One region of the Listeria sp. PSOL-1 genome, then DNA from elsewhere that is predicted to be linked to it. Evidence: a T-box and tRNA genes for the amino acid it is inferred to sense, from the RefSeq annotation. Region 1 holds a T-box; the other holds one or more tRNA genes.
The links. The T-box of region 1 lies ahead of G6Q10_RS04245 (valine--tRNA ligase). A T-box ahead of a tRNA ligase gene usually reads a tRNA of that ligase, here a tRNA-Val.
Positions count from the first base shown of each region.

Region 2: it encodes a tRNA-Val, which carries the amino acid that the T-box ahead of G6Q10_RS04245 (valine--tRNA ligase) is inferred to sense. The anticodon was not compared.

Region 1 is NZ_LR760298.1:853,312-868,705, forward strand. It holds gene mreD (rod shape-determining protein MreD) at 1-256, opposite strand, end outside; gene mreC (rod shape-determining protein MreC) at 260-1,150, opposite strand; gene G6Q10_RS04225 (rod shape-determining protein) at 1,224-2,243, opposite strand; gene radC (RadC family protein) at 2,433-3,104, opposite strand; gene G6Q10_RS04235 (prepilin peptidase) at 3,123-3,839, opposite strand; gene G6Q10_RS04240 (bifunctional folylpolyglutamate synthase/dihydrofolate synthase) at 4,047-5,342, opposite strand; gene G6Q10_RS04245 (valine--tRNA ligase) at 5,518-8,169, opposite strand; T-box leader at 8,215-8,438, opposite strand; gene hemL (glutamate-1-semialdehyde 2,1-aminomutase) at 8,488-9,777, opposite strand; gene hemB (porphobilinogen synthase) at 9,793-10,764, opposite strand; gene G6Q10_RS04260 (uroporphyrinogen-III synthase) at 10,767-11,492, opposite strand; gene hemC (hydroxymethylbilane synthase) at 11,485-12,414, opposite strand; gene hemA (glutamyl-tRNA reductase) at 12,356-13,699, opposite strand; gene yihA (ribosome biogenesis GTP-binding protein YihA/YsxC) at 13,774-14,358, opposite strand; gene thrS (threonine--tRNA ligase) at 14,549-15,394, opposite strand, start outside.
Region 2 is NZ_LR760298.1:561,920-577,313, forward strand. It holds gene G6Q10_RS02755 (metal-dependent hydrolase) at 1-766, opposite strand, end outside; gene mutY (A/G-specific adenine glycosylase) at 940-2,031, shown strand; gene fabL (enoyl-[acyl-carrier-protein] reductase FabL) at 2,035-2,781, shown strand; gene G6Q10_RS02770 (nucleoside tri-diphosphate phosphatase) at 2,874-3,401, shown strand; gene G6Q10_RS02775 (aromatic acid exporter family protein) at 3,435-4,514, opposite strand; gene G6Q10_RS02780 (glutamate-1-semialdehyde 2,1-aminomutase) at 4,596-5,888, opposite strand; gene G6Q10_RS02785 (NAD(P)-dependent oxidoreductase) at 6,042-6,986, shown strand; gene perR (peroxide-responsive transcriptional repressor PerR) at 7,057-7,497, shown strand; rRNA gene G6Q10_RS02795 (16S ribosomal RNA) at 7,981-9,533, shown strand; rRNA gene G6Q10_RS02800 (23S ribosomal RNA) at 9,760-12,693, shown strand; rRNA gene rrf (5S ribosomal RNA) at 12,768-12,883, shown strand; tRNA gene G6Q10_RS02810 (tRNA-Val) at 12,890-12,962, shown strand; tRNA gene G6Q10_RS02815 (tRNA-Thr) at 12,969-13,044, shown strand; tRNA gene G6Q10_RS02820 (tRNA-Lys) at 13,083-13,155, shown strand; tRNA gene G6Q10_RS02825 (tRNA-Leu) at 13,162-13,243, shown strand; tRNA gene G6Q10_RS02830 (tRNA-Gly) at 13,253-13,327, shown strand; tRNA gene G6Q10_RS02835 (tRNA-Leu) at 13,343-13,428, shown strand; tRNA gene G6Q10_RS02840 (tRNA-Arg) at 13,444-13,517, shown strand; tRNA gene G6Q10_RS02845 (tRNA-Pro) at 13,533-13,609, shown strand; tRNA gene G6Q10_RS02850 (tRNA-Ala) at 13,636-13,708, shown strand; tRNA gene G6Q10_RS02855 (tRNA-Met) at 13,749-13,822, shown strand; tRNA gene G6Q10_RS02860 (tRNA-Ile) at 13,832-13,905, shown strand; tRNA gene G6Q10_RS02865 (tRNA-Ser) at 13,937-14,026, shown strand; tRNA gene G6Q10_RS02870 (tRNA-Met) at 14,073-14,146, shown strand; tRNA gene G6Q10_RS02875 (tRNA-Asp) at 14,150-14,222, shown strand; tRNA gene G6Q10_RS02880 (tRNA-Phe) at 14,230-14,302, shown strand; tRNA gene G6Q10_RS02885 (tRNA-Gly) at 14,387-14,457, shown strand; tRNA gene G6Q10_RS02890 (tRNA-Ile) at 14,472-14,545, shown strand; tRNA gene G6Q10_RS02895 (tRNA-Asn) at 14,553-14,625, shown strand; tRNA gene G6Q10_RS02900 (tRNA-Ser) at 14,640-14,730, shown strand; tRNA gene G6Q10_RS02905 (tRNA-Glu) at 14,734-14,805, shown strand; gene G6Q10_RS02910 (MFS transporter) at 14,873-15,394, shown strand, end outside.

The DNA.
Region 1 (15,394 bases):
GGAAAATAGCAAAGTAAATTCCCATGATACTTGTGTAATAAATATCAAACACTATGCCTAAAATGAAAGCATAAAGAAGTGCATGATTTCGCCGATAAAAAACAGTTAATAAGATAAGTAAGACAAGGAGAAAGTGAGGAATAAATTGCCTTGTCTCACCAAATAGTGGTTTAGCAAAGAATAAGCCAATGATCCCTTCCAAAATGAAAGTACCTATCATAATTACTGGAAGCCAAATGTTTTTTTTAACATCCATGCTTTACTCTCCTCCAGTCGTCATTTTACCTTTGTCATCACTAGCACTACTATCCGTTGTTTGTGCTGTGCGCTTTAATATGATGATATGATCTAGTTGATATAAATCAGCACCAGGCTTGATATAGGCTGTTTGCGATAGACCCATTTTGTCTGTTTCGGCTTTTTCAATAGTACCGATAAAGATTCCAGCTGGGAATTTTCCTCCCAAACCAGATGTTACAACTTTTCCTCCTTTTTTAAAGCTCATGTTATAAGGAAGTTGCTTTAATTGAAGGAGCTTGTCTTTGTTACTATAACCATTAATGATTCCATAAGCATTAGGATCGCTTTGAACCATTGCCGAAGCACGATTTCGTGTATCAGAGGAAGATAATAATTCAACGGTTGAAGATTTTGCTCCAGTCGATGTGATTTTACCGATTAAACCACCTGGCACCATGACAGCCATATCGGGTTTTACCCCATCTCTTGATCCCTTGTCAATTTCAACTTGTTCATTCCAATTTGTTGGGTTTCGTGAAATGACTGTAGCATTGATTGGATCAAAATCACGAATGCTATCTTGAATGTTAAGTGATTCTTTTAAATCCTTATTTTCTTTTGTTAAATCTGCTACTTTACTTTCCAGTTGCGTTAATCCTTCTAAACGTTTTTTTAACCGTTCATTTTCTTGATACGTATTTTTTAGGTTAGAGAGGCTGCCGATTGTTCCAGAAACAAAAGATACTGGTTTTGAAACAATATTTTCACCAAAGCCAACAACATCTTTTACGAATTGTTCAGGCCAGGAAGCATTTTCTCTATCTCGTAATGAAAAGCCGACAAGAGCCACCAAAACAATGATGGAAATTAATAAAATGATTAAACGTTTATTTAGAAAAAATTGCGGCATGACGAACACCTCATCTCGATAATCCTCTTTTTTCGTTCTAGTATTTGTTGTAATAAAATGAGTATGCTCTGCTTTAATTCATTTTTTTCTTTTTATATAAGTCCATGTTTTCAAGAGATTTCCCTGTACCGATAGCGACACAATCAAGTGGATCATCGGCAATAAGCACAGGTATTTTTGCCTCTTCTGCAATGACAGAATCTAAATTGCGAAGAAGTGCACCGCCTCCTGTAAGAACGATTCCCTTATCCATGATATCAGCAGACAACTCAGGTGGCGTGCTTTCAAGTGTGCTTTTTACTGCGTCAACAATTGCTGCTACAGTGTCAGCAAGCGCTTCTGCTATTTCTTCTTTAGTCACTTCAATTGTTTTTGGTAACCCGGTAACTAAATCACGCCCACGAATACTAAATGGAGCAAGCTCTACTCCCGGTGAACCATCAGCTGTACCAATTTCAATTTTAAGGTTTTCAGCTGTGCGTTCTCCGATCAAAAGGTTATATTTTTTACGAATATGTTGGATAATTGCAGCATCCATGTTATCGCCAGCAGTGCGCACCGAACAACTTGTTACGATGCCTCCTAAGGAAATAACCGCTACCTCGGTTGTTCCACCACCAATATCCACAACCATGCTACCTGTTGGCTCCCAAACTCGCAGATCAGCCCCAATTGCAGCTGCAAATGGTTCTTCAATGACATAGGCTTCTTTTGCCCCAGCCTGGCGAGTGGCATCAATGACTGCACGTCTTTCTACACCTGTAATACCAGAAGGCACACAAATCACGGCACGAGGTTTTCTAGCACTCATTCCTTTTGGCATTGCTTTTTGAATGTAGTATTTCAGCATCGCAGCAGTTGTATCATAGTCAGCTATAACGCCATCTTTCATTGGACGAATGGCAACAATATTTCCAGGGGTTCTCCCAATCATATTTTTTGCCTCGCTACCAACAGCAACGATTTCCTGTGTAACTTTATTCATCGCTACAACAGAAGGTTCTCTAAGTACAATATTTTTTCCTTTTGACCAAACAAGTGTGTTGACGGTGCCTAAATCAATTCCAATATCGCTGTTTCTAAATCCAAGCATCTATATTCTCCTTTTCTCTCAAATTAATCTTTTGTATATACGATGGGTTTTACACAGTTTAGTTCACTTATTCCTCATGTCAAGTTTCGATCTAAGTGTATAGACAACCATTTCATTATAACATAAGTGTTGGATTCAGACATTAATTTTTAATTAGAAGCTTAAAATTTATATTTTTCTTGAACTCTTTTATAAATAACCTTGTTCTTTTAAACTTAAATATTTGTATCGAGCAATAATAATGTGATCGATAATGTTAATACCAACTAAGTCGCCTACTTCTTGCAGCCTTTTTGTTACGAGGATATCTTCACTTGATGGGGTTGGATCTCCTGATGGGTGATTATGAAAACACATAATAGAAGCTGCTGACTTTCTCAGTGCCAGTTTAAAAACTTCACGAGGATGGACGATGCTCATATTTAAGCTACCGATAAAAATAGTTTCCCTGTGAATAATTTGATTTTTAGTATTTAAGAAAAGGCAATGAAAGTGTTCTTGATATAAAAAGCTAAGTTCCGGTTGAACAATTTTCACAGCATCACGTGGTGTTCGGATGACAATGCTCTCTTGTTCGTTCACTAAGTTTATTCTTTTGCCAAGCTCAATAGCAGCCATTATCTTAACTGCTTTGGCAAGCCCAATGCCATTAATTTTTTGAAATTCTTCGATTGTTGCATATTGCATTTCAGTCACATGGCGAAATTGCATGATCATTCGTGTTGCAACTTCGATTACATTTTCTTTTTTTGTACCAGTTTCAAGGATTAAGGCAATTAATTCCGTTGTAAGCAATGACTCTATGCCAAGGCTTTGTGCTTTTTCTCGAGGTCTTTCTGATTTTTTAATGTTTTTTAACATGCCTATCACAACCCCTTTCTATGATTCATATGGATAGATAATTTGAATGATGTATCCAATATAAATAAAGGGTATAAAAGGGATTTTGGTTTTTTTATTTATTTTACGCATCAATAAAGCAGCGGTGACTGCAACCAGTGCTATAATGAGTGCAGTGAGGAAGATGTATTGTCCCTTTTTGAAACCAAATCCTAGTGTTAGGATGATCATCAGTTTAATATCCCCTAAGCCAATATTACGTTTGACAAGGAAAAAGAGGAGCATAAATAAACTAAAGCTACTCATTAATAGATAAAGATAGCTGCTCCAAGTTAGTTCAAATGATAAACGATAAATAGAAATATAGAAAAATAAGCCAATTAACAAGGAGTTCGGGACAAAGAGATAGTAAAGATCACTGATGACAAAAAAGGTTAAAACTAAAAAGATAATACTCAGGTGCCAAAAAGGTTGACTGAATTGATATTTTAAATAGAGAAAAACGACGACGCTAGGTGTGAAAACTTCTCCAAATAAATAAATGAATGCTAGTTTTTTCTGACAACACCTTGTCTTACCCTTTTGGTATAAAAAAGAAAAGATAGGAATTTTTTCAAGGACGGTGAGCTTTTTTTTACAATAATCACAATGTGAAAATCTAAATAAGAAAGGTTGCTGAATTGAGAAGTTTTGGGCAGCTACTTGGATAAAAGAATATAAAATGGACGTATAGACAAAAATAAGAAAAATGATCACGTATATTCCTCCTATCTTAGCGTTGCATATGATTAACATGATTGTATCAATAGGAAGAAAAACTTGCATCTTGCGGAAAACTAATTTTAGGGCGAAAAGTGCTCATAAAATCCTTTTTTCCATACAAAAAACGAATACTTTCAGAACTTTTTTGCTGTTAAAAAACGATTTCATGTATTTAGGGATTAGAAACAGCCCTATAAATGGTTAATCTAAAATATTTTCTGTTAATAATTGTCTAACTTCAGCAATAAAATAAAGAGAACCTGTTATGAGTAGACATGTTGAGTCTAGCGAAGAAATTTGTTCTTTGATAAAAACTTGCCAATCCTCTACTTTCTCAATTTGGTTGTTTAAAGCAACTTCTGTTAGGATTTCTTTTGTCATTGCTCGTGGATAATCGAAAGTTGTTAAACACAACTTGCTGTTTGGAATCGTTTTTAATTCTTTGATCATCTCTTGATAATTTTTGTCTTGTAATGCACTAAACAAGATGATTTTTTCCTCATTTATTTGCTTTACCGTTTCTTTAAATGCACGTATGCCTTCTGGGTTATGCGCCCCATCAAGAATAATCAAGGGCTCTTTAGAAAGTGTTTCCATCCTTCCTTTCCATGCTGCATTTATGAGGCCACTACGTATGGCTTCTACAGACAGATGAATTTGGCCGCTATTCTTTAGTTCTAGTAACGTTGCAATAGCTACAGCCGCATTATTCACCTGATGAGGACCTTCTAGACTAACCGTTAGATCAGGCAACCTTTTTGTTTCACCGATAAAAGTAAATGTGTTTTGTCTTCTGGATTTTACTTGGAAGTCTACGCCTAACTGCTTTATTTTGGCATGTTTTTTTTGACTAATGTCATGAAGGACTGTTTGCGCTTCTGGTTGTAAAACGCCTGAAATAATGGGGATTTCTTGCTTGATTATTCCGCCCTTTTCAGCTGTGATTTGTTCAAGTGTATTACCTAAGAATTCCATGTGGTCTAAGCCAACTGTTGTGATGACAGAAATAAGTGGTTGTAAAACATTGGTTGAATCTAGCCTTCCGCCAAGGCCTACCTCGATAACACCAAAGTCAATCGCCGTATGATACTTTGCGAAATAAAGGAACATCATCGCTGTAATGATTTCAAATTCAGATGGAGGGCCGAATTTGCTGTTTGCGATTTCTTCTACAATTGGCTTAATATGTTGAACGAGAAGGAGAATTTCATCATTAGAAATTGGTTTTCCATTCACGCTAATGCGTTCGTTAAAAGATTCGATATAAGGCGAAGTAAATGTGCCCACTTGATAACCTTCTGCTTCAAGCATTGAGCGGATGAATGTTAAGGTAGAACCTTTGCCATTTGTACCAGCGACATGAATCCATGAATGTGCTTTTTCTGGATGTCCTAATTTTTCAAGCATCAATTGCATACGACTTAATCCTGGCTTAATTCCTAATCTAAGTGTGCCATGGATCCATTCTAGCGCTTTTTCATACGTATGAATTTCCATTTTCTTCCTCCTCTATAAAAAATGAGATTCAGCTCTATTTTTTAAGAAATAGCGTATAGGTTCTACATTTCAAACACGGCAAATCGAGCGAAAGCATTTGTATTGAAGAAGGCTGCATGTGAGAGTCGAAGAGCCTTCTTCAATTGCGAACACTTGTCACTCGATTTATTTTGTCTTAACGATTTTCCCTGAGTGTCGTCATGCGTTCCTCAACAGAAGCTTTTTTCGCAAGATAGTCCTGTTCTTTTTCGCGTTCTTCTTGAACTACTTTTTCAGGCGCCTTAGCAACAAAACGTTCGTTGTTAAGCTTATTTTGAACGCGTGTGATTTCTTTCTGCCATTTCTCACGTTCTTTTTCTAGGCGACTAAGCTCTTCATCGATGTTAATTAATCCTTCAAGTGGTAAATAAATTTCAGCGCCAGTAATTATTGCTGACATCGCCGTATTACTTGGTTTAACTTCAGAAGAAATCGTTAATTTTTCTGGATTGCAGAATCGTTCAATATAAGATGCGTTTTCTGCAATAATTTGTTTATAGTGTTCGTTTGTTGGCTTAATTTCAATCGCTACGGGTTTGCTTAATGGTGTTCCTACTTCAGCTCGAATATTACGGACCGAACGGATGATTTCAACCAATACTTTCATTGCTTCCGAGGCATCTTGATCAATGTGATTTGCATTTACTTCTGGCCAAGAGCTAATTGTAATCGATTTTCCGTTGTGAGGTAAATTTTGCCATATTTCTTCTGTAACAAAAGGCATAAATGGATGAAGCAAGCGCATCGTTTGATCCAATACGTAAGCAAGTATTGATTTGGTTGTTAACTTAGCTTTTTCGTCTTCCCCATAAAGTGAGATCTTAGCAATTTCAATATACCAGTCACAGAATTCATCCCAAATGAAATTATAAAGTGTCCGTCCCACTTCTCCAAATTCATATTTTTCTGCTAAGATTGTTACGGTTTCAATCGTTTCATTTAATCTTGTCAAAATCCATTTATCGCTTACTGCAGTTATATTGGTTAAATTAATTTGATCGTAGCTTAATCCATCCATGTTAATTAAAGCAAAGCGAGAGGCATTCCATATTTTATTAATAAAATTCCAAGTGGATTCTACTTTTTCAAAACTAAATTTTAAATCTTGTCCGGGCGCTGTTCCAGTTGATAGTGTATAACGCAGTGAATCTGCTCCATACTTATTAATCACATCGATAGGATCTACACCATTTCCAAGTGATTTCGACATTTTTTTTCCTTCAGCATCGCGAACTAATCCATGAATCAGTGTATCTTTAAATGGACGTTTTCCAGTAAATTCAACAGACTCAAAAATCATGCGTGAAACCCAAAAATAAATAATATCATAACCCGTTACAAGCGTACTTGTTGGGAAAAAATGGTTAAAATCTTGATTGTCGATATTTGGCCATCCAAGCGTAGAAAATGGCCATAGTGCGGAACTAAACCATGTATCTAAAACGTCTTCATCTTGCCGCCACTCTGTTACGTTTTCTGGAGGATTTTCGCCAACGTAAATTTCGCCAGTTTCATGATGATACCACGCTGGGATACGATGGCCCCACCAAAGCTGACGTGAGATGCACCAATCGTGGATATTTTCCATCCAGGTGACATACATTTTTTCAAAGCGTTTTGGAATGAAGTGTACTTTATCTTCACTTTCTTGTAACTCAAGTGCTTTTTTGGCAAGTGGGGCCATTTTAACGAACCATTGTTTGGATAAATAAGGTTCAACAACAGCACCAGTTCTTTCGGAATGACCAACAGAATGAAGATGAGGCTCTTGTTTGATAAATAGGCCTAATTCTTTAAAGTCTTGAATAATGGCTTTGCGCGCTTCTAATCTGCTCATTCCATGATATTTACCAGCACTTTCATTCATCGTTGCCTCTTCATTCATAACGATAATGCGTGGCAAATCATGTCTATTCCCCACTTCAAAATCGTTTGGGTCGTGTGCAGGAGTAATTTTTACAGCTCCTGAACCAAAATCACGCTCAACATATTCGTCTCCTACAATCGGAATTTCACGCCCTAATATTGGGAGTGTAATGGTTTTCCCGATCAAATGTTGATATCTTTCATCTTTTGGATGAACTGCTACAGCTGTGTCTCCAGGTATGGTTTCTGGTCTTGTTGTCGCAACTTCTAAATAACCAGAGCCATCAGTTAATGGATATTTTAGATGAAAAAATTGTCCTTCGACATCTTTATGAATAACCTCAATATCTGATAAAGCCGTTTTAGCTACTGGATCCCAGTTAATAATATATTGTCCGCGGTAAATTAGTCCTTTTTCATAAAGCGAAATAAATACTTTCTTTACTGCGTCTGAAAGCCCCTCATCTAAAGTAAAACGTTCGCGTGAATAATCAAGCCCAAGCCCTAACTTCTCCCATTGTTCACGGATAAAAGAAGCATATTCTTCTTTCCAGTCCCACACTTGCTTAACAAATTTTTCACGTCCTAGGTCGTGTCTTGTGATGTTTGTTTCACGTAATTTTTCTTCCACTTTTGCTTGTGTGGCAATACCAGCATGATCCATACCGGGAAGATAAAGGGTATCATAGCCTTGCATTCGTTTCATACGTGTAATAATATCTTGCAAAGTTGTATCCCAAGCATGTCCTAAATGTAGTTTTCCAGTAACATTTGGTGGTGGTATAACAACACTAAATGATTTTTTTGACGGATTCCCTTCAGCTTTAAAAAATTGATTTTCTAACCACCACTGATATTTACCTTTTTCAACAGTTTGTGGATCATATTTAGTGGGCATGTTTATCTCACTATTTTCGGTCATATAAAACCCTCCTTTTTCAATAAAAAAACCCTTTTCATCCTTAAAATAAAGGACGAAAAGGGTATGTTTTCGCGGTACCACCTTTTTACTTGTTAAAACAAGCACTTCATTGAAATAACGACGCATAAGCACCGGCTTTTCCTACTAAATATCATTTCAGAAAAGCTGCTTCAAGGCTACCTTCAATTAGACATTTTGAAAGTTTTCACCAACCACTTTCTCTCTACATAAAATTGTGCTAATTTACTCTTCCTTGTCATGGCATTTAAAAAGTATGATAATGTTTGTAGTTTACCAGAAGAAAGCCATTTCGTCAATTTAATTAGTTAGTACCTTAAACGTGTGTTCAAAGGCCTCTAAAGTATCATCAATTTCTTTTTCTGTATGTTCTGTTGAAATGAAAATTCCTTCAAATTGCGAAGGTGGTAAGAAAATCCCTTGTTTTAGCATTTCACGATAATAATTGCTGAAAAACTTTAAATCACTCGTCTTAGCTGATTCAAAGTCGATTACTTGTTGTTCAGTAAAGAAAAAGCCAAACATTGATCCAGCCTGATTTATTGTAAGTGGAACATTGTATTTTCTCCCAAGCGTGGTTAACCCATTTTCCATTCGTTTAATTAGCCTTCTAAATTGATCGTAATGCTCTGGTGTCAATTGTTTTAATGTTTCGTAACCAGCAGTCATAGCTAAAGGATTTCCTGAAAGTGTCCCGGCTTGATAAATCGGGCCACTAGGTGCAATCTGCTCCATAATTTTTCGTTTTCCACCATAAGCACCGACTGGAAGCCCTCCGCCGATGACTTTTCCTAAACAAGTTAAGTCGGGCGTAACAACAAAATAACCTTGTGCGGAATAATAATCGACACGAAAGCCGCTCATTACTTCATCAAAAATTAATAAACTATCATATTGTGTTGTTATCTTGCGTAAGCCTTCCAAGAAACCTTCAATTGGTGGTACAACACCCATATTTCCAGCAACAGGTTCAACAATAACAGCGGCAATTTCTTCACCAAAATGATCAAAAGCTAATTTAACACCTTCTAAATCATTATAAGGAACCGTGATTGTATCTTGTGCAAGCCCTTTTGTTACGCCAGGAGAATCAGGTAATCCAAGTGTTGCAATACCTGAGCCGGCCTTAATTAAAAGCGAATCACCGTGTCCGTGATAACTGCCTTCAAATTTAAGGATTTTATCTCTTTTAGTATAACCACGTGCTAAGCGAATAGCGCTCATTGTTGCTTCTGTACCAGAGGAAACCATGCGAATAACTTCAATGGAGGGAACGCGTTCAATAACTAACTTGGCTAACTCATTTTCGATTTCAGTAGGTGTTCCAAAACTTGTTCCTTTTTGAGCAGCTTCTGTTAAAGCAAAGATGACTTGTGGGTTAGCATGTCCTAAAATTAAAGGCCCCCAGGATAAAACATAATCAATATAGCGATTGCCATCAATATCTGTAAGGTAAGCGCCTTTCCCATGATCCATAAAAAGTGGTTTTGCGTCAACAGATTTAAAAGCACGTACTGGGCTATTAACACCGCCAGGCATTAATTTTTTTGCTTCAGAAAAAGCTTTTTTTGATTTTGAATACTGATTCATTCTAGTCCCTCCTTTTTATTTTAGATAGTTTGCCATGTCTTTTGCGAAGTAAGTAATAATAAGTGTTGCTCCTGCTCTTTTCATGCTTGTTAACATTTCAATAACGATTGCTTTTTCATCAATCCAGCCATTTTGTGCAGCAGCTTTTACCATAGCATACTCCCCACTTACATTATAAGCAACAAGTGGTAAGTGAGTGGTGTTTTTAATATCACGCATAATATCAAGATACGAAAGTGCTGGTTTGATAATTAAGAAATCTGCTCCTTCTGCTTCGTCGCTTGCTGCTTCAAGAAATGCTTCGCTACGGTTTGCTGAATCCATTTGATAGGTTTTGCGATCGCCAAATTGTGGTGCCCCATTTGCTGCATCACGAAAGGGGCCATAAAAGGAAGAAGCATATTTAACTGTATAAGACATGATAGGAATATGGGTATATCCCGCTTGATCTAAGCATGAACGAATGGCTTGGACAAAACCATCCATCATATTAGAAGGGGCAATAATATCTGCACCAGCGCGGGCTTGGCTTAAGGCTGTTTGTTTTAAAATAGCAAGCGATTCGTCATTAAGAATCTGTCCATCCTCTACTAATCCACAATGTCCATGATCCGTAAATTCACAAAGACAAGTATCAGCAATAACAAGCATTTCTGGATACTTTTGTTTAATTAAACGGGTGGCTTCTTGAACAATGCCATGATCATGAAAAGCCCCTGTCCCAACAGCATCTTTTTCATGCGGAATACCAAATAAAATGACCGCTTTAATGCCTAATGCAAGAATTGAATCAATCTCTTTTTCTAAGTGATGAAGTGGAAATTGAAAAACGCCGGGCATGGATGCGACTTCTGTTACCTCTTCTCCATTTTCTTTAATAAAAAGTGGATAAATAAAATCATCCATCGAAAGTCTCGTTTCTCGCACTAACTCACGAATTGTGCTTGAACTTCTTAAGCGACGATGCCGATCAAAGTCTAAAGTCATCTTTATCTCTCCTTTACTACTTTCTTAATTAGAGCTTCCATTGTATAAACATCAGGTTGATAATCTACGGTAAAACCAGATTCTTCGATGGCTTTAGCAGTTATCGGACCGATGGCGGCAATTTTAAAATGAAAAGGAAATGGTTGTTTTTTTGATATCCGTTCAAAGTTTTGCCAAGCAGAAGGACTTGCAAAAGTAAAAATCACTTGATCGTTTTGCGTGATTTTTTTTACAAGATGGATAAAATGGGCTTCTAAATTCGTTGGTAAACGATTTTTATAAATAGCAAAACTAAAAATCGGATAGCCTTTTTGTTCTAAATTTTTTTGAATGACTGGACGCCCTAATTCACTTTGTGGGAATAAAACAGATACTGGGGTTGGATTTTCCAGCAACCAATCTTTTAAAAAAGCTTCTGCTTGAAATTTACTTGCTGTAAAGTTGACTGGAATAGCCTTTTCATTCAAGGCTTTCGCTGTTTTAGTTCCAATTGCGGCAATTTTTCCTGTAATAGAAGTACGATTTACTTGTTCGAAAAAAAACTTCACTGCATTTTGACTTGTGAAAAATAGCCAATCTGTTTTACGTGTCAAGATCGATTGTGGGACTGATATTTTTTCGATCTCAATCAATGGTAAGCTAAAATATTCAAGGCCCGCTTGATTAACCAGATCACGAAAAATTTTATTTTGCTCCTCTTCCCTTGTTAAAATGATCCAATTAGCCATTTTCTCTAGCGTCCTTAATGAGAGTAGCCGCTCCTTTTTCAAGTAAAATTTCTGCGGCGCGCTTGCCGACTTGAATCGGATTACTTCCAGATTCAAATACGTTTAAAATCGTTGAGCCGTCGATAGAGGACACGAGTCCGGCTAGTTGAATATGATCTGCTTGTTTTGTTGCAAAACAAGCGACAGGCACTTCACATCCGCCATCAAGTTCTCTAAGGAAAGTTCGCTCTGCTTGGACGCAGTACGCTGTTTCTAAATCGTGAATAGCTTTTAACATTTGCCTTGTTTCTTGATCATTTTCACGACATTCTATTGCTAACGCGCCTTGTCCAACAGCAGGTAAACAAATGTTTTCTGATAGCCTTTCAACCTTTAATTCGGTTGTTAACCAGCCCATTCTTTTTAAACCAGCTTCAGCTAAAACGATGGCATCAAAATTTTCTTCTTTTAATTTTTTTAAGCGAGTATCAATATTTCCCCGGATTGTATGGATATTTAAATCTGGTCGTACTTTTCTTAGTTGGGCTGCTCTTCGTAAGCTGCTTGTTCCAATGGTAGCGCCTTTTTTTAGTTCGGACAAGCGATTTGCTTTGTCAAAAACGAGGCAATCAAATGGTGTTTCTCGTTTAGGGATGGAGGCAATAACGAGGCCTTTTGCTAATTCAGCAGGAACGTCTTTCATGCTATGTACAGCAAAGTCGATCACTCCATCAAGAAGCGCCTGTTCTATTTCAGAGATAAACAGCCCTTTTCCACCCACTTTGCTAAGCGTTACATCAAGAATTTGATCGCCTTTTGTGATTATTTCATGAATCTTAAAGTGTTGGTCAGGAAATTTGGCTTGTAGTTGCTTGATGACCCAATTAGTTTGAGTAAGAGCTAGTTTGCTTTTCCGACTGCCAACGATGATTTCCCGTTTCATTGATTAATTCCTCATTTCTATTTTCTTCGCTTAAATCGAAAATTTGTTTAAAGGCTTCAATCTTTAATTCCGATTGATCATGTACTGCCATTTCTTTAATTTCGGTTACAGGATGCTTTAACATTTGGTTAATGACGCTTTTCATATGTTTTCCTATAATCAGATATTCATGGTCAGTTAATCTTGGCAGCTTATTTTTAAGGCTGTGCATCGTTTCTTCCTGGATTTTTAAAGCATTTTCACGCAATTCACGAATCAATGGGATAACGCCAAGCTGCTTTTCCCATTCATAAAAAGCGATAACCGCTTGTTCAATTTCTTGTTGTACTTTTTGAACGATGCGTTTCCGTTCTGTTGTATTGGCTGTGACCACACCATTTAAATCATCAAGGTCATACAAAAATAAATTGGGAAGATCTGCACAATTTGGGTTAACGTTCCGAGGTAATGCAATATCAATCATTAACAGTTCTTTATTCCGCTTTTTAAGTGCATCTTGCATCATCTTTTTGTTGATAATATACTCACTAGAAGCCGTTGAAACTAAGATAATATCAATGGAAGGCAAAATATCTTTTATTTGTCCAAAATCGATTGTCTTTGCAGAGAACTCTTTTGCTAATTTCTCTGATTTTTCATTTGTTCGGTTGGTGATCGTTATATTCCCTACACCGCTACCGTGTAAATTTTTCAAAGCAAGCTTTCCCATTTTACCTGCACCAATAAGGAGAACACTTTTCTTTTCGATGTCAGTGTAAAGCTGCTTGGCAATTTCTACAGCAGCATAACTCACAGAAACTGCATTTTCATTTATTTTAAATTGATGGTGCGCTTTTTTGGCAAAGAAAATAGCTTCACGAAATAAGTAATTAAGGATCGTGCCGGTTGTTTTTGCCAAATGCGCTTCGTTAAATGCTTTTTTTACTTGACCGAGAATTTGCGTTTCCCCAAGCACAAGAGAATCTAAACCAGCAGTAACCTGATATAGATGTCTAACAGCAGCTATTTCCTCATGAAAAAAAAGATAGGGCTCTAAGTCATGAATACTACAATCAAACCAATTGGCTAAAAAACGTTTTAAATAATAACGACCCGTATGGATTTGATCCACTACAGCAATGATTTCAGTGCGATTGCAAGTCGAGATAATAACGTTTTCTAATAGGCTTTTTTCTTTGAGCAAAGCGGACTCTGCTTGTATTTTTTCATCATCTGTAAAAATAAATTTTTCTCTTATATTAATGGGTGCTGTTTTGTGATTTAGCCCAGTGGAGAGAATATACATGAAACAATCCTCCTAAACTTATCAATTGCTTTTATCTTATCATTTTTAAATGTGCTTTTAAACTCGTCTGCCTTTTACTGCATTTTAACTTCAATCGCTTGCCATGCTTCTTCTTTTCCCATGCCAGTTTCAGATGAAAAGACAATGAAATCATCATTTGAATCAAAATCTAGTGTTTCTCGAATAATTTTAGCGTTTTTTTGCCATTTACTACGTGGTATTTTATCCGCTTTCGTAGCGATAATAATCGTTGGTATCTGGTAATACTTGAGAAATTCATACATCATCACATCGTCATTTGTTGGCTTGTGTCTTAAATCAACAATTTGCACAACTGCTTTTAACTGCTCACGTGAAGTGATATAAGTCTCAATCATTTCTCCCCATTTTTCACGTTCACGCTTAGAAACTTTGGCAAAACCATAACCAGGGACGTCAACAAAATAAAGAGCATTTTCGATTTTATAAAAGTTTAATGTTTGTGTTTTTCCCGGCTTTTGTGAAATACGAGCCATGCTTTTCCTTCGAATCATTTTATTAATAAATGAAGATTTCCCGACATTTGACCGTCCTGCTAGTGCAAATTCAGGGAGCAAACCTTCTGGATATTGTTCTTTCCATACCGCACTAATTACTAATTCTACATTATTTACATCCATAAATTTTTGTCCACCCTTATTTTTAATCTTTCTTTAGTATAACGGATAAACGTTTAAAATGCACGATTTGAAAAAGAGTTTAGGACATAAATGAGACAAGCGTTCGTTATTTAAGTGTTGGATAGAAAATTTTCCCACTAACCACTTAAAATAAAAACGCTTGTCATCCGGTTATCCCAAATTGTTAAGATTAATATTTATTTACTTCACTAGCTACTCTTTGGATGAAATCAGCCAATTTTAATGTAGTTGACTCTTTTTCTCCGTATTTACGTACATTGACTTCATTTGCTTCTTTTTCCTGATCGCCAAGAACAAGTGCATAAGGGATTTTATGCGTTTGTGCTTCTCGAATTTTATAGCCTAATTTTTCGTTCCGATCATCAATTTCAACACGGAATCCAGCACGTTGGAGTTGTTCTTGTACAGATTTTGCATAATCAAGATGCGATTCAACGTTGACAGGAACAATTTCCATTTGAATTGGTGCTAACCAGGTAGGAAATGCGCCTTTATATTCTTCAATTAAATAAGCGACAAAGCGTTCCATTGTCGAAACAACGCCTCGGTGGATAACAACAGGACGATGTTTTTCACCATCTTCACCAATATAAGTTAAATCAAAGCGTTCTGGTAATAGAAAATCTAGCTGTACAGTAGAAAGCGTTTCTTCTTTACCGATTGCCGTTTTTACTTGAACATCAAGTTTAGGTCCGTAAAATGCTGCTTCACCTTCAGCTTCAAAGTAATCCATATTCATTTCATCCATTGCGTCTTTAAGCATTTTTTGCGCTTTTTCCCACATTGCATCATCATCGAAATATTTCTCGGTATTTTCTGGGTCGCGATAGCTTAAACGGAAGCTGTAGTCCGTGATATTAAAATCTTTATATACTTCAAGAATAAGTTCAAGTACACGTTTAAATTCATCTTTAATTTGATCAGGGCGAACAAAAACATGCGCATCATTTAAAGTCATCCCACGAACACGTTGTAAACCAGAAAGTGCCCCACTCATTTCATAGCGATGCATCAA
Region 2 (15,394 bases), 290 kb from region 1:
AAGCAGCAAGGTTTTTATCGCATTTTGCAGCGCGAATAATTTCATTGTTAGGGACAGGGATACGGTCAAAACGCTCATAAATCGAAATCGTGCGTTTAAAAGCGCGTCCCACGTAATAATGATCTTTTGTTGTAACTGCGACGCGCCACTGAAAGAAGCGGATCGTTGAGGCAATGATAATTTCTTCAGCATCAGGAATTAAGTTTTGCACAGCATGGTGAATAACTCGCTGGGTAATGAAACGCAGTAAATAATAGAATATTAGTATTCCATATAGCGTAAAGAACGTTGGTCCAGCAGGCGCACCCAGAAGCCAGATGAGAATGGCAACAACATGCGTACCAAAAATAAACCAATCAAATGTATTAATAAAACCAAAGGCGACCCACGTATCTCGGAAAGGCCGGATAGCTTGGGTCCCGTAAGCATTAAAGATGTCAACAAAAATATGGAGTCCAACAGCAATAAAGCTCCAGAGCAGTAAGTGTAAAAATGTAGCTTGCATGAACAATGGATATAAAACAAGTGAAATGAGTAATGGCCAAATCACGAGCATAGGAAGAGAATGAGTCAATCCACGATGATTACGAATATAGTCAGCGTTATTTTTAAGCTTTAAGACAGTATCAATATCTGGAATTTGTGAACCGATAATCGTTGCCGTCATGATTCCCATTGCGGCATGGGAGCTATGAGCAGTGATAGGGTCAATAGTAGCAAGGGCTCCGAGTGCAATTCCCATGACGACGTGTGTGCCAGTATCCAAAAGGTCTTCCTCCTCTTTCAAGATCATTTTAAGCAAAAAATTGCTCAAGTCGATCAATTTTCAGTACAATAGAAAAAGAGTAATGCTTATCTATCTTTATTTCCCTCTATTTTATTATACTACACATTATAAACAGTTACACATTAAAAAATTATGAGAATTATGGTGATGCAATGGAAGAAAATCAAGTAATGAACTGGGATCATTCAAAAATTAGTGATTTCCAGATGGCGCTTGTTTTTTGGTATGAAGCGAATAAACGGCTCTTACCATGGCGCGAAAATACAGAAGCATATCGTGTTTGGGTTTCAGAAGTGATGCTTCAGCAAACGCGCGTTGATACAGTTATCCCTTATTATGAGCGTTTTATGGCTTCTTTTCCGACAATGAAAGACTTTGCTTATGCAGATGAAGCTGCGATTTTGAAAGCTTGGGAAGGTTTAGGTTACTATTCCCGTGTGCGTAATTTACAGATAGCGATGCGACAAGTGATTGAAGAATATCATGGTACGCTTCCAAATACGCTCCAAGAAGTTTTAAAATTAAAGGGTGTCGGTCCATATACTGCTGGTGCACTATTAAGTATTTGTTATGAACTTCCTGAACCAGCCGTTGATGGGAATGTGATGCGTGTTATTTCACGTGTTTTTGAAATTGATGATGACATTATGAAGGTAAAAACACGCAAAAAGTTTGAAACAATGATTTACCAGCTCATTGATTCAGAAAATCCTGGGGCGTTTAATCAAGGCCTGATGGAAATTGGCGCACTGGTTTGCACTCCCAAAAAACCGATGTGTTTGCTTTGCCCAGTACAAGCATTTTGTGCTGCTCATCGGGAAGGGAAAGAAATAAATTATCCTGTAAAAATAAAAAAAGTGAAGAGCAAAAGGCTTCATCTTGCTGCTGTTATCCTTAATCAAGCTGAACAAGTTGTCGTTGAAAAAAGAGCGAGCGGTGGTTTACTCGCTAATTTATGGCAATTTCCAACTGTATCGTGGCAAAGTGATGAAAACCGAGAAGTTTTGAAATTACGATTTTTGCAAGGATATGGCTTGGAACTTACGCTAAGCGATCCAATTACTTCTGTTAAACATATTTTTTCACATTTAGTTTGGGAAGTTGAAGTTTTTCAAGCAGAGTTAGTAGCTGGTGAGCCGCTTGAACCAGCAAGATGGATGAGTCAAGCGGAGATGGCCAGTCATGCTTTTCCCGTTCCTTATCAAAAAATGTGGCAAGCTTATTTGAACAAAAAGGAGGAATAAAGAATGGCGAAAGTAGCAATGATTACAGGTGGTAGTAGAGGATTGGGAAAGGAAATCGCTATTCGTTTGGCAAAAGAAGGCTATGATATTGCGCTTAGTTTTGTACGGAACCGAAAAAAAGCAGAAGAAGTCCAAGCAGAAATAAAAGGAATCGGTAGAAACTGCGAGATTTTTAAAGCAAACGTAGGAGACTATCAAAAATTGCATGAACTATTCAGCGCTTTTGATACTAAATTTGAACGGCTAGATGTTTTTGTAAATAATGCTGCAAGTGGTGTTTTAAAGCCACTTATGGAGCTTCAAGAAGCACACTGGGATTGGACGATGGATGTAAATGCTAAAGCTTATTTATTTGCCTCACAAGAAGCTGCTAAGCGAATGGAAAAATCTGGCGGCGGTAAAATTGTGGCATTAAGCTCGATTGGTGCGATTCGTTATTTGGATAACTATACAACAGTGGGTGTTTCAAAAGCAGCTGTTGAAAACTTAACACGTTATTTAGCTGTAGAACTTGCACCAATGGGAATTAATGTCAATGCAGTTTCAGGAGGATTAATTGAAACAGATGCGTTAAATCATTTCCCAAATAAAGAGGAACTTTTACAAGACGCTTTAAGTAAAACACCAGCAGGACAAATGGTAAAAAGTAGTGATTTAGCTGATGCAGTTTTATTTTTAGTGAGCGATTCTGCTAAGATGATTTGCGGTCAAACAATTGTTGTAGATGGAGGTCGTACGCTTTTGGTTTAGGAATTAGGTTTATTATTTTTCCCTCATTCTTTTCTTGTGCTATAATATAAAAGTATAATTTTTTTTAGTACATGAAGAAAGTAGGGTAAAGGATGTACCTGCCTAAAGAAAAGGAATCAATACAAATCAAGAGTTATAAGCATAACGGTAAACTTCATCGTACTTGGAAAAAAACAGTCATATTAAAAGCAACAGAAAATATCGTTATTGGCGGAAATGATCATACACTCGTTATTGAATCGGATGGAAGAAAGTGGGTGACGCGGGAGCCTGCAATCTGTTATTTTCATAGTGAGTATTGGTTTAATGTCATATCTATGATTCGCGACGATGGTTTGTATCATTATTGTAATCTTGGGACGCCTTTTGCAGTAGATGAAGAAGCTTTAAAATACATCGATTATGACCTTGATGTTAAAGTTTTCCCAGATGGGCGCTTTCACTTACTTGATGAAGGAGAATACGAACAACATAGACGTCAAATGAAGTATCCAGATGCAATTGATCGAATCTTACGTCGTCAAGTCGATATATTAAGTCATTGGATCTTGGATAAAAAAGGCCCCTTTTCCAAAGATTATATTGATATTTGGTACGAGAAGTATAAAGAATACCGTTAAAATTAAAACCAATAGCCGCAGTGGCTATTGGTTTTAATTTACATCGGTGACGCTAATATCAATTTGGTTTTCATCTTTATGGCGAATTTTAAAACTATGAATCAATTTTTCAAGATAATCAACAGTTTCTTGATAAGCGAATGTAGAAGCAATGATACGCATTAAATGATATTCATCAATTCCTTCATCATCAAGTTGTTTCATTTCGTGTAAAAACAAGTCCATCAGTTCTTTTGGATCTTGAGCAATATGATCTTCCACATAATCAACATTAATGGCCACTTTATCAATATAAGCAAGCAGAAGTTGCTCGTGTTTATCGGTTAAGTAATCCACTTGTTGTCTAATAATTTCTTGCTTTTCAAGAGGGAGTTGTAGATAATCATTTTCATAGCGATGTAAGATTTTTAATAGTTCATAAGCTTTTTGCGAGCAAAGAATCATTTGCCTATAAACTGCAATTTTTCTACCTTTTGAAACAGCATTGCGCTTTAAGAAGGTACGTTCCTCTTGGTAAAGCTGATATAAGTTTCTCGTCTGATTGATCTCTCTTTGCATCCACTCCATATCCTTTTTAAGTAAAGGAAAATCTGCTGCGTGACGCAAATTTAATTTGATCCATTTCATAATTTCTGTATTTGTACTATAAATTAATTGGAATAAAGTGACTTCATATTTTGGCGGAATAAAAATTAAATTAACAATGAAAGCAGCTAAAAGTCCAAGAATAATTGTGCCAAAACGAATGAGTGCAATTTCTAAAAAGTTAGTACCAGGGGATTCCATAATAATAACTAAAGTAACAACTGCTAGCGCTATTGTATTTTCTAATTTAAGATGAATTAAAAGTGCCACGCAAATAATGGCTGCAACACCAACCAAAACGAATCCATGACCAATATAAAGTCCAAATATAATCGCAATAATTGCTCCAATAACATTTCCTTGTGCTCGTTCTAAAATGGTTAAATAAGAACGATAAATAGATGGCTGTATTGCAAAGACGGCAGAAATACCCGCAAGAGACGGGGAAGGAGAATGACAAAGTTGAGCAATAAAAAGCGCGAGACTGATTGCAATCCCTGTTTTTAAAATTCTTGCTCCGAATTTCATAATAGGGTAGTTCCTTTCTATAATTAACGATCGATTCGTTCACATTTTCATTATAACCTTTATTTTAGGTTTTTAACATGATTATTCTGTCATTTTTTTGAAAACACGATTTGTAGCAGCGATAGTTTCATCAATATCGCTTTGCGTGTGAGCCGTTGTAATAAACCAGGCTTCAAATTTAGATGCTGCTAAGTTAATTCCTTCTTCACGCATTAATTTAAAGAAAGTAGCAAATTGTTTCCCGTCTGTTTGATCCGCGTCTTGATAATTTTTTACTTCTTTATCTGTGAAGAAAATGGTAAGAGCGCCTACAATTTGGTTAATTGTGATGGAGATACCGTATTTTTTAGCAGCAGCTAAGATCCCTTCTTTAAGTTGTTTGCCGTAGTTTTCGAAACGCTCATAAAGTCCTTTTTCTTGCAGGATTTCTAGGCAAGCGATACCGGCCTGAACAGAAGCAGGATTACCCGCATGTGTACCAGCTTGATATGCTGGGCCAAGAGGTGCGACTTTCTCCATAATATCAACACGTCCTCCGTAAGCACCAATGGGTAAACCACCACCAATAATTTTTCCAAGTGCAGTTAAATCAGGGGTTACACCAAGGTAGTTCTGTGCCCCGCCGTACATGAAACGAAAGGCTGTAATCACTTCATCATAAATAACAAGGGCTCCTGCCTGGTGGGTTAACTTATTCACTTTTTCAAGAAAATTAGGTAAAGGTGCGACAATGCCAAAATTGCCTACGATAGGCTCTACTAAAACTGCTGCAACCTGGTCGCCCCAGACAGTAAGCGCCTCTTGAAATGCAGCCAAATCATTAAAAGGTACGGTAATGACTTCTTCTGCAGTACTTTTAGTGACCCCGGCGGAATCGGGTGTACCAAGGGTTGATGGACCTGAACCAGCTTCAACCAATACAAGGTCAAAATGCCCATGATAAGAACCGCCAAATTTAATAATTTTGTCGCGTCCAGTATATGCACGTGCTACGCGGACAGTTGTCATGACAGCTTCTGTACCTGAATTTGTAAAACGGACTTTTTCAAGCGAAGGAATAGCTCCTTTTAACATTTTAGCAAAAGTAATCTCATGTGTCGTTGGCGTCCCGTAAAGCAGACCATTTTCAGCTGCACGTGTAATAGCTTTTGTAATGTGAGGATGAGCGTGCCCTGTAATAATCGGTCCAAATGCTGCAAGATAATCAATATACTTATTACCATCGACATCATAGAAGTAAGCTCCACTAGCGCGTTCCATTGTAATTGGCGTACCACCACCAACACCTTTATAAGAACGACTAGGGCTATTAACTCCTCCGACAATATGTAAAAAAGCTTCTTCATAGAATTGCTCAGATTTTGAATGATCCATATTTAACTTACATCTCCTTCGTTAAATCAACCTATTTTCATTTTATGCGAAAAAGCTATTTCTAGCAACGAAGAAGTAAGTAATAAACAAGATATTTGCTGATTTTTTTAAAAGAGTTTAAACTAAAATAGAGGGTTACAGGAGGAATTTACGATGAATGTTTTATTTACTATGGAAATACCAACTGAATTAAAAGAAAAACAAAAAAAGCAGTTTCCAGAAATAAAGAATTATTATACATCAAAGATCGCGCAATTTCCTAACTTAGCTGAAGTAGATGTGATTGTTACTTTTGGAATTGACTTGACAGAAAAAATCATTGAACAAGCAAAACGATTGAAGTGGATCATGGTATTTTCCGCAGGTGTTGAATTGCTCCCAACTGAAAAAATTAAGGAAAAAGGCATCACAGTAACAAATGCGCGTGGAATTCATGCTGTCCCTATGGCTGAATTTGTTTTTGCCTACTTGCTAAATGAAGTAAAAAATTTGACACAGTTAAAAAATAAAGCAGAAGCGAGAGAATGGGCAGATGATGTACCGATTTTTGAATTAAAAGGAAGTAAGCTTTTCATTGCAGGGACAGGTGCCATCGGAGAAAAAATTGCAGCATTAGGAAAGGCATTCGAAATGAAAACAATAGGCTTTAATACTAGTGGTCACGAGGCTAACAATTTTGATGAAACGTATGCTTTAAAAGACGTAAGAAAACAAGTAAAACAAGCCGATTTCTTTGTTTCAATTTTACCAAATACAACAACAACAGCTTATGTTTACGATAAAGCATTTTTCCAAGAAATGAGCCAACACGCTGTTTTTATCAATATTGGCCGGGGAAAAGCCGTTAGTTTGGACGTAATAAAAGAAGCAGCTGTGAACCAAGAGATTGCGCATTTTTATTTGGATGTGCTAGAAAAAGAGCCGCTCCCAGCTGATGAAATGTTGTGGAATTTAAATAATGTTACAATTACACCACATATTTCTGCGCATTCTAGCCAATATCTTGTGCGTTGCTTTACGATTTGGTTTACGAACTTGAATAATCAAAAAGAAGGAAAAGCTCTTTTAAATAGCATTGATTTAAATAAAGGTTATTAAGATAGTTGACATAATATGAGATTTTCCGGTAATATAGTAGAAGTAAGATTTTATTTTAAGAAAGGAGTGCATGACGGTGTCTAGTGCTCAATTAAAAGAGTCAATAGATGTCCTTAAAAAAACTGGGGTTAGAATAACTCCTCAGCGTCATGCGATACTTGAATTCCTCATTAATTCGGACACGCATCCCACTGCTGATGAGATCTATCGCGCACTTGAAAGCGACTTTCCTAACATGAGCGTGGCAACAGTTTATAATAATTTACGTGTATTTCGTGATGTAGGATTAATAAGAGAATTAACTTATGGTGATGCCTCTAGTCGTTTTGATTTTTCAACTTCTAATCATTATCATGCGATTTGCTCTGATTGTGGTAAGATAGTAGATTTTCATTATCCAGGATTAGATGAAGTAGAACATTTTGCAGCACATGTAACTGGCTTTAAAATTAATAAACATCGCTTGGAAGTATATGGTATATGTCCAGACTGTGAAGTGAAAAATAAATAGTTTAACGTTAAAACCGCTTGTTAAATGTCAAGCGGTTTTTTTATGCATAGTGTATTCATTTTAGAAGAGAAAAAATAAGATGAAATGCTGGAATTATCGCTAAATTCTTTTTCCTTTTTTTATGCATAATTTTGTTGACTTCTTTTCAAAAACTTGGTATATTAATTTCTGGCGCTGTTAGTTCAATTATTTTTTTAAAATGAAACAATAAAATTGTTGACAGTGAAGTGCTTAAATGATATGATTTAAAAGTCGCAAAAACAACCTATTAGTAGGTTATCCAACACTGGAAAAAGCGATAATATTGCCCTTTGAAAACTGAACAAAAAAGAAGAAAAAGCGATGAAACGAAATGTTTCACCCAAAATTCCTAGGATAGGAAACGAAAAGTCGTTTCCATCAAAAACGTTAGTAAAAATTTGCTAACACCGTTTAACGAGTAAGGAAGCTTATTCATACTTATGAATAAGTATTCAACATCATTTTAATGAGAGTTTGATCCTGGCTCAGGACGAACGCTGGCGGCGTGCCTAATACATGCAAGTCGAACGAACAACACGCATGAGCTTGCTCATATGTGTTCGTGAGTGGCGGACGGGTGAGTAACACGTGGGCAACCTGCCTATCAGCGGGGGATAACACTTGGAAACAGGTGCTAATACCGCATAGATCTTCGGTTCGCATGAACCGATGAAGAAAGACGCTTCGGTGTCACTGATAGATGGGCCCGCGGTACATTAGCTAGTTGGTGGGGTCAAGGCCTACCAAGGCGACGATGTATAGCCGACCTGAGAGGGTGATCGGCCACACTGGGACTGAGACACGGCCCAGACTCCTACGGGAGGCAGCAGTAGGGAATCTTCCGCAATGGACGAAAGTCTGACGGAGCAACGCCGCGTGTGTGAAGAAGGTTTTCGGATCGTAAAGCACTGTTGTTAGAGAAGAAACAGGATAAGAGTTACTGCTTATCCCTTGACGGTATCTAACCAGAAAGCCACGGCTAACTACGTGCCAGCAGCCGCGGTAATACGTAGGTGGCAAGCGTTGTCCGGAATTATTGGGCGTAAAGCGCGCGCAGGCGGTTTCTTAAGTTGGGTGTGAAAGCCCTCGGCTCAACCGAGGAGGGTCACTCAAAACTGGGAGACTGGAGTGCAGAAGAGGAGAGTGGAATTCCATGTGTAGCGGTGAAATGCGTAGATATATGGAGGAACACCAGTGGCGAAGGCGGCTCTCTGGTCTGTAACTGACGCTGAGGCGCGAAAGCGTGGGGAGCAAACAGGATTAGATACCCTGGTAGTCCACGCCGTAAACGATGAGTGCTAAGTGTTAGGGGGTTTCCGCCCCTTAGTGCTGCAGCAAACGCATTAAGCACTCCGCCTGGGGAGTACGACCGCAAGGTTGAAACTCAAAGGAATTGACGGGGGCCCGCACAAGCGGTGGAGCATGTGGTTTAATTCGAAGCAACGCGAAGAACCTTACCAGGTCTTGACATCCTTTGACCACTCTGGAGACAGAGCTTACCCTTCGGGGACAAAGTGACAGGTGGTGCATGGTTGTCGTCAGCTCGTGTCGTGAGATGTTGGGTTAAGTCCCGCAACGAGCGCAACCCTTGATTTTAGTTGCCAGCATTTAGTTGGGCACTCTAAAGTGACTGCCGGTGCAAGCCGGAGGAAGGTGGGGATGACGTCAAATCATCATGCCCCTTATGACCTGGGCTACACACGTGCTACAATGGATGGTACAAAGGGCAGCGAAGCCGCGAGGTGAAGCCAATCCCATAAAACCATTCTCAGTTCGGATTGCAGGCTGCAACTCGCCTGCATGAAGCCGGAATCGCTAGTAATCGCGGATCAGCATGCCGCGGTGAATACGTTCCCGGGCCTTGTACACACCGCCCGTCACACCACGAGAGTTTGTAACACCCGAAGTCGGTAGGGTAACCTTTTTGGAGCCCGCCGCCGAAGGTGGGACAGATAATTGGGGTGAAGTCGTAACAAGGTAGCCGTATCGGAAGGTGCGGCTGGATCACCTCCTTTCTAAGGAATAGGAAGCCTAGGATGCTTTCTTCTTCTTTTGTTCAGTTTTGAGAGGGCAACTTCTCAAAAAGATTGTTCTTTGAAAACTAGATAAAAAGTAAAGTGAAAACCACACAAACCAATGGTTTGTGTAAACCAAGACACCGAGTCAAAATAAAGCATGAACCTTCTTTGATCATCGCAGATCAAAGAACATGCCTTTCCTTATTTATAAGGAAAGAAATAAGGTTAAGTTAGAAAGGGCGCACGGTGGATGCCTTGGCACTAGGAGCCGAAGAAGGACGGGACTAACGCCGATATGCTTTGGGGAGCTGTACGTAAGCATTGATCCAGAGATTTCCGAATGGGGGAACCCCCTATCTTTTGTCAGATAGGATTCTTTTGTGAATACATAGCAAAAGAAAGGCAGACCCAGGGAACTGAAACATCTAAGTACCTGGAGGAAGAGAAAGAAAAATCGATTTCCTGAGTAGCGGCGAGCGAAACGGAAAGAGCCCAAACCAAGAAGCTTGCTTCTTGGGGTTGTAGGACACTCAAATACGGAGTAAGAAAAGAAGGAGATAGACGAAGCGGTCTGGAAAGGCCCGCCAGAGACGGTAACAGCCCGGTAGTTGAAATGTGCTTCTCTCTAGAGTGGATCCTGAGTACGGCGGAACACGTGAAATTCCGTCGGAATCTGGGAGGACCATCTCCCAAGGCTAAATACTCCCTAGTGACCGATAGTGAACCAGTACCGTGAGGGAAAGGTGAAAAGCACCCCGGAAGGGGAGTGAAAGAGTACCTGAAACCGTGTGCCTACAAGTAGTTAGAGCCCGTTAATGGGTGATAGCGTGCCTTTTGTAGAATGAACCGGCGAGTTACGATTTGTTGCAAGGTTAAGTGGAAAAAGCGGAGCCGTAGCGAAAGCGAGTCTGAATAGGGCGAAAGAGTAACAGGTCGTAGACCCGAAACCAGGTGATCTACCCATGTCCAGGATGAAGGTAAGGTAATACTTACTGGAGGTCCGAACCCACGCACGTTGAAAAGTGCGGGGATGAGGTGTGGGTAGCGGAGAAATTCCAATCGAACTTGGAGATAGCTGGTTCTCTCCGAAATAGCTTTAGGGCTAGCCTCGAAGTAGAGAGTCATGGAGGTAGAGCACTGTTTGGACTAGGGGCCCCTCTCGGGTTACCGAATTCAGATAAACTCCGAATGCCATTGACTTATCTTCGGGAGTCAGACTGCGAGTGATAAGATCCGTAGTCGAAAGGGAAACAGCCCAGACCACCAGTTAAGGTCCCCAAATATACGTTAAGTGGAAAAGGATGTGGGGTTGCTTAGACAACCAGGATGTTGGCTTAGAAGCAGCCACCATTGAAAGAGTGCGTAATAGCTCACTGGTCGAGTGACCCCGCGCCGAAAATGTACCGGGGCTAAACGTATTACCGAAACTGTGGATGAACATCGTAAGATGTTCGTGGTAGGAGAGCGTTCTAAGGGCAGAGAAGCCAGACCGAAAGGACTGGTGGAGCGCTTAGAAGTGAGAATGCCGGTATGAGTAGCGAAAGAAGGGTGAGAATCCCTTCCACCGAATATCTAAGGTTTCCTGAGGAAGGCTCGTCCGCTCAGGGTTAGTCGGGACCTAAGCCGAGGCCGATAGGCGTAGGCGATGGACAACAGGTGGAGATTCCTGTACCCGCGCTATTTGTTTGACCGAAGGGGTGACACAGAAGGATAAGGAAGCGCACAGATGGAAAGGTGCGTCCAAGCAGTGAGTGTAAGAAGTAGGCAAATCCGCTTCTTACGAAGCATGAGCTGTGATGGGGAAGGAAATTAAAGTACGGAAGTTCCTGATTTCACGCTGTCAAGAAAAGCCTCTAGGAAGAGTAGAGCGGCCCGTACCGCAAACCGACACAGGTAGATGAGGAGAGAATCCTAAGGTGAGCGAGAGAACTCTCGTTAAGGAACTCGGCAAAATGACCCCGTAACTTCGGGAGAAGGGGTGCTCTGATAGGGTGAAAGCCCGAGAGAGCCGCAGTGAATAGGCCCAGGCGACTGTTTAGCAAAAACACAGGTCTCTGCAAAACCGTAAGGTGACGTATAGGGGCTGACGCCTGCCCGGTGCTGGAAGGTTAAGAGGAGCGCTTAGCGTAAGCGAAGGTGCGAATTGAAGCCCCAGTAAACGGCGGCCGTAACTATAACGGTCCTAAGGTAGCGAAATTCCTTGTCGGGTAAGTTCCGACCCGCACGAAAGGCGCAACGATCTGGGCACTGTCTCAACGAGAGACTCGGTGAAATTATAGTACCTGTGAAGATGCAGGTTACCCGCGACAGGACGGAAAGACCCCGTGGAGCTTTACTGCAACCTGATATGGAATGTTTGTACAGCTTGTACAGGATAGGTAGGAGCCAAAGAGCCGCGCGCGCCAGCGTGCGAGGAGGCAATGGTGGGATACTACCCCTGCTGTATGACCATTCTAACCCGCCACACTTAGCGTGTGGGGAGACAGTGTCAGGTGGGCAGTTTGACTGGGGCGGTCGCCTCCTAAAGAGTAACGGAGGCGCCCAAAGGTTCCCTCAGAATGGATGGAAATCATTCGCAGAGTGTAAAGGCACAAGGGAGCTTGACTGCGAGACTGACAAGTCGAGCAGGGACGAAAGTCGGGCTTAGTGATCCGGTGGTACCGCATGGAAGGGCCATCGCTCAACGGATAAAAGCTACCCCGGGGATAACAGGCTTATCTCCCCCAAGAGTCCACATCGACGGGGAGGTTTGGCACCTCGATGTCGGCTCGTCGCATCCTGGGGCTGTAGTCGGTCCCAAGGGTTGGGCTGTTCGCCCATTAAAGCGGCACGCGAGCTGGGTTCAGAACGTCGTGAGACAGTTCGGTCCCTATCCGTCGCGGGCGCAGGAAATTTGAGAGGAGCTGTCCTTAGTACGAGAGGACCGGGATGGACGCACCGCTGGTGTACCAGTTGTTCCGCCAGGAGCATCGCTGGGTAGCTATGTGCGGACGGGATAAACGCTGAAAGCATCTAAGCGTGAAGCCCCCCTCGAGATGAGATTTCCCATTTCGAAAGAAAGTAAGATCCCTGAAAGAAGATCAGGTAGATAGGTTTGGAGTGGAAGTATGGCGACATATGGAGCGGACAAATACTAATCGATCGAGGACTTATCCTTAAAAAAGACTCTTGGAGTCAGGTTTAATCACCCTTTTTATCTAGTTTTGAAAGAATCATCTTTCAATGAATAAGTCTGGTAGCAATGGCGAGAAGGTCACACCCGTTCCCATCCCGAACACGGTAGTTAAGCTTCTCTGCGCCGATGGTAGTGGGGGGCTTCCCCCTGTGAGAGTAGGTCGCTGCCGGGCTGTTATGGAGGTTTAGCTCAGCTGGGAGAGCATCTGCCTTACAAGCAGAGGGTCAGCGGTTCGATCCCGTTAACCTCCATTTTATGCCGGCTTAGCTCAGTTGGTAGAGCAACTGATTTGTAATCAGTAGGTCGCGAGTTCGACTCTTGCAGCCGGCACCATTTTTTATTAATTTTATTTTGTTGTTACATAATGTAACGAGCCGTTAGCTCAGTTGGTAGAGCATCTGACTTTTAATCAGAGGGTCGCAGGTTCGAACCCTGCACGGCTCACTTTTTGCGGGTGTGGCGGAATTGGCAGACGCACCAGATTTAGGATCTGGCGCCGCGAGGCGTGGGGGTTCAAGTCCCTTCACCCGCACTTGTTTTTGCGGAAGTAGTTCAGTGGTAGAACATCACCTTGCCAAGGTGGGGGTCGCGGGTTCGAACCCCGTCTTCCGCTCCAAATATGTTAAGTTAAGCCGGGGTGGCGGAACTGGCAGACGCACAGGACTTAAAATCCTGCGGATAGTGATATCCGTACCGGTTCGATTCCGGTCCTCGGCATTGCAAATTAAATATGCGCCCGTAGCTCAATTGGATAGAGTACTTGACTACGAATCAAGCGGTTAGAGGTTCGACTCCTCTCGGGCGCGTTTGTGGTATAGTTACGGGAAGTAGCTCAGCTTGGTAGAGCACTTGGTTTGGGACCAAGGGGTCGCAGGTTCGAATCCTGTCTTCCCGACCATTGAACTACCTTTCATTTTTCTTTATGGGGCCTTAGCTCAGCTGGGAGAGCGCCTGCTTTGCACGCAGGAGGTCAGCGGTTCGATCCCGCTAGGCTCCACTTATAATGTGGATTTTGTATTATAAAAGTTTGTTGATTTGGCGGCGTAGCTCAGCTGGCTAGAGCGTTCGGTTCATACCCGAGAGGTCGTGGGTTCGATTCCCTCCGCCGCTATCTATTCTTGGACCTTTAGCTCAGTTGGTTAGAGCAGACGGCTCATAACCGTCCGGTCGCAGGTTCGAGTCCTGCAAGGTCCACTTCTTCTTGTCACTTATTTAATAATATCGTGGAGGAATACCCAAGTCTGGCTGAAGGGATCGGTCTTGAAAACCGACAGGCGGGTAAAACCGCGCGGGGGTTCGAATCCCTCTTCCTCCGTTTTGTATTAGTGATTAAAGCAGTGGAAACCTATATTATTTATTATCGCGGGGTGGAGCAGTCTGGTAGCTCGTCGGGCTCATAACCCGAAGGTCGCAGGTTCAAATCCTGTCCCCGCAATTTGGTTCCGTGGTGTAGGGGTTAACATGCCTGCCTGTCACGCAGGAGATCGCGGGTTCAAATCCCGTCGGAACCGTCTTTAAGGCTTGGTAGCTCAGTTGGTAGAGCACTTGATTGAAGCTCAAGGTGTCGGCAGTTCGATTCTGTCCCAAGCCACTTTTCTTTGCTCTATGAGACGACATGATGAAGCGATTAATGTGCCTGTTTGTAGGGCAGGATTGGTTCTCATTTTTATTTCATGCGGGTGTAGTTTAGTGGTAAAACTACAGCCTTCCAAGCTGTTGTCGTGGGTTCGATTCCCATCACCCGCTTTTTTGCATACTAAGGGCCTATAGCTCAGCTGGTTAGAGCGCACGCCTGATAAGCGTGAGGTCGATGGTTCGAGTCCATTTAGGCCCACTTTTATTCCACAGTAGCTCAGTTGGTAGAGCAATCGGCTGTTAACCGATCGGTCGCAGGTTCGAGTCCTGCCTGTGGAGTTTTTATAAGACTCGGAGAAGTACTCAAGTGGCTGAAGAGGCGCCCCTGCTAAGGGTGTAGGTCGTTTACGCGGCGCGAGGGTTCAAATCCCTCCTTCTCCGCCAGCCGGCCCGTTGGTCAAGCGGTTAAGACACCGCCCTTTCACGGCGGTAACACGGGTTCGAATCCCGTACGGGTCATTTTAATTAAAGAACAATGCCTACCTGGTAGGCATTGTTCTTTTTTAACAAAGAAGGGGGGAGAATTGTGGAAAATAGGAGTAAATTTTGGATATTAACAATTATTGTTTCTGTTTCCGGTTTATCTCAAGGACTTTTATTGCCTTTAATTTCGATTATATTTGAAGAACAAGGAATTAGTTCTAGTATCAATGGTTTTCATGCTACTGGGATTTATATTGGCGTTTTAGTGATTTCGCCTTTTATTGAAGCTCCTCTCCATAAATTTGGATATAAGCCAATTATTCTAGTGGGAAGCCTGTTAGTGGCGATTGCTTTATTTGCCTTTCCACTTTGGTTTAATTTAATCTTTTGGTTTGTTTTAAGACTTGTTATTGGAATTGGAGATCATATGTTGCACTTTTCTTCACAAACTTGGGTTGCTGCTATGACTGATCCAAGAAGTAGAGGGAAAAATATGGCTATCTATGGTTTGTTTTTTTCACTTGGATTTGCAGTAGGGCCTCAGCTTGTTAATTTATCTTATATCAATTTAGCTTTTCCTTTTTATTTTTCAGGTATATTAGTTATTATTTCTTGGAGTTTAATA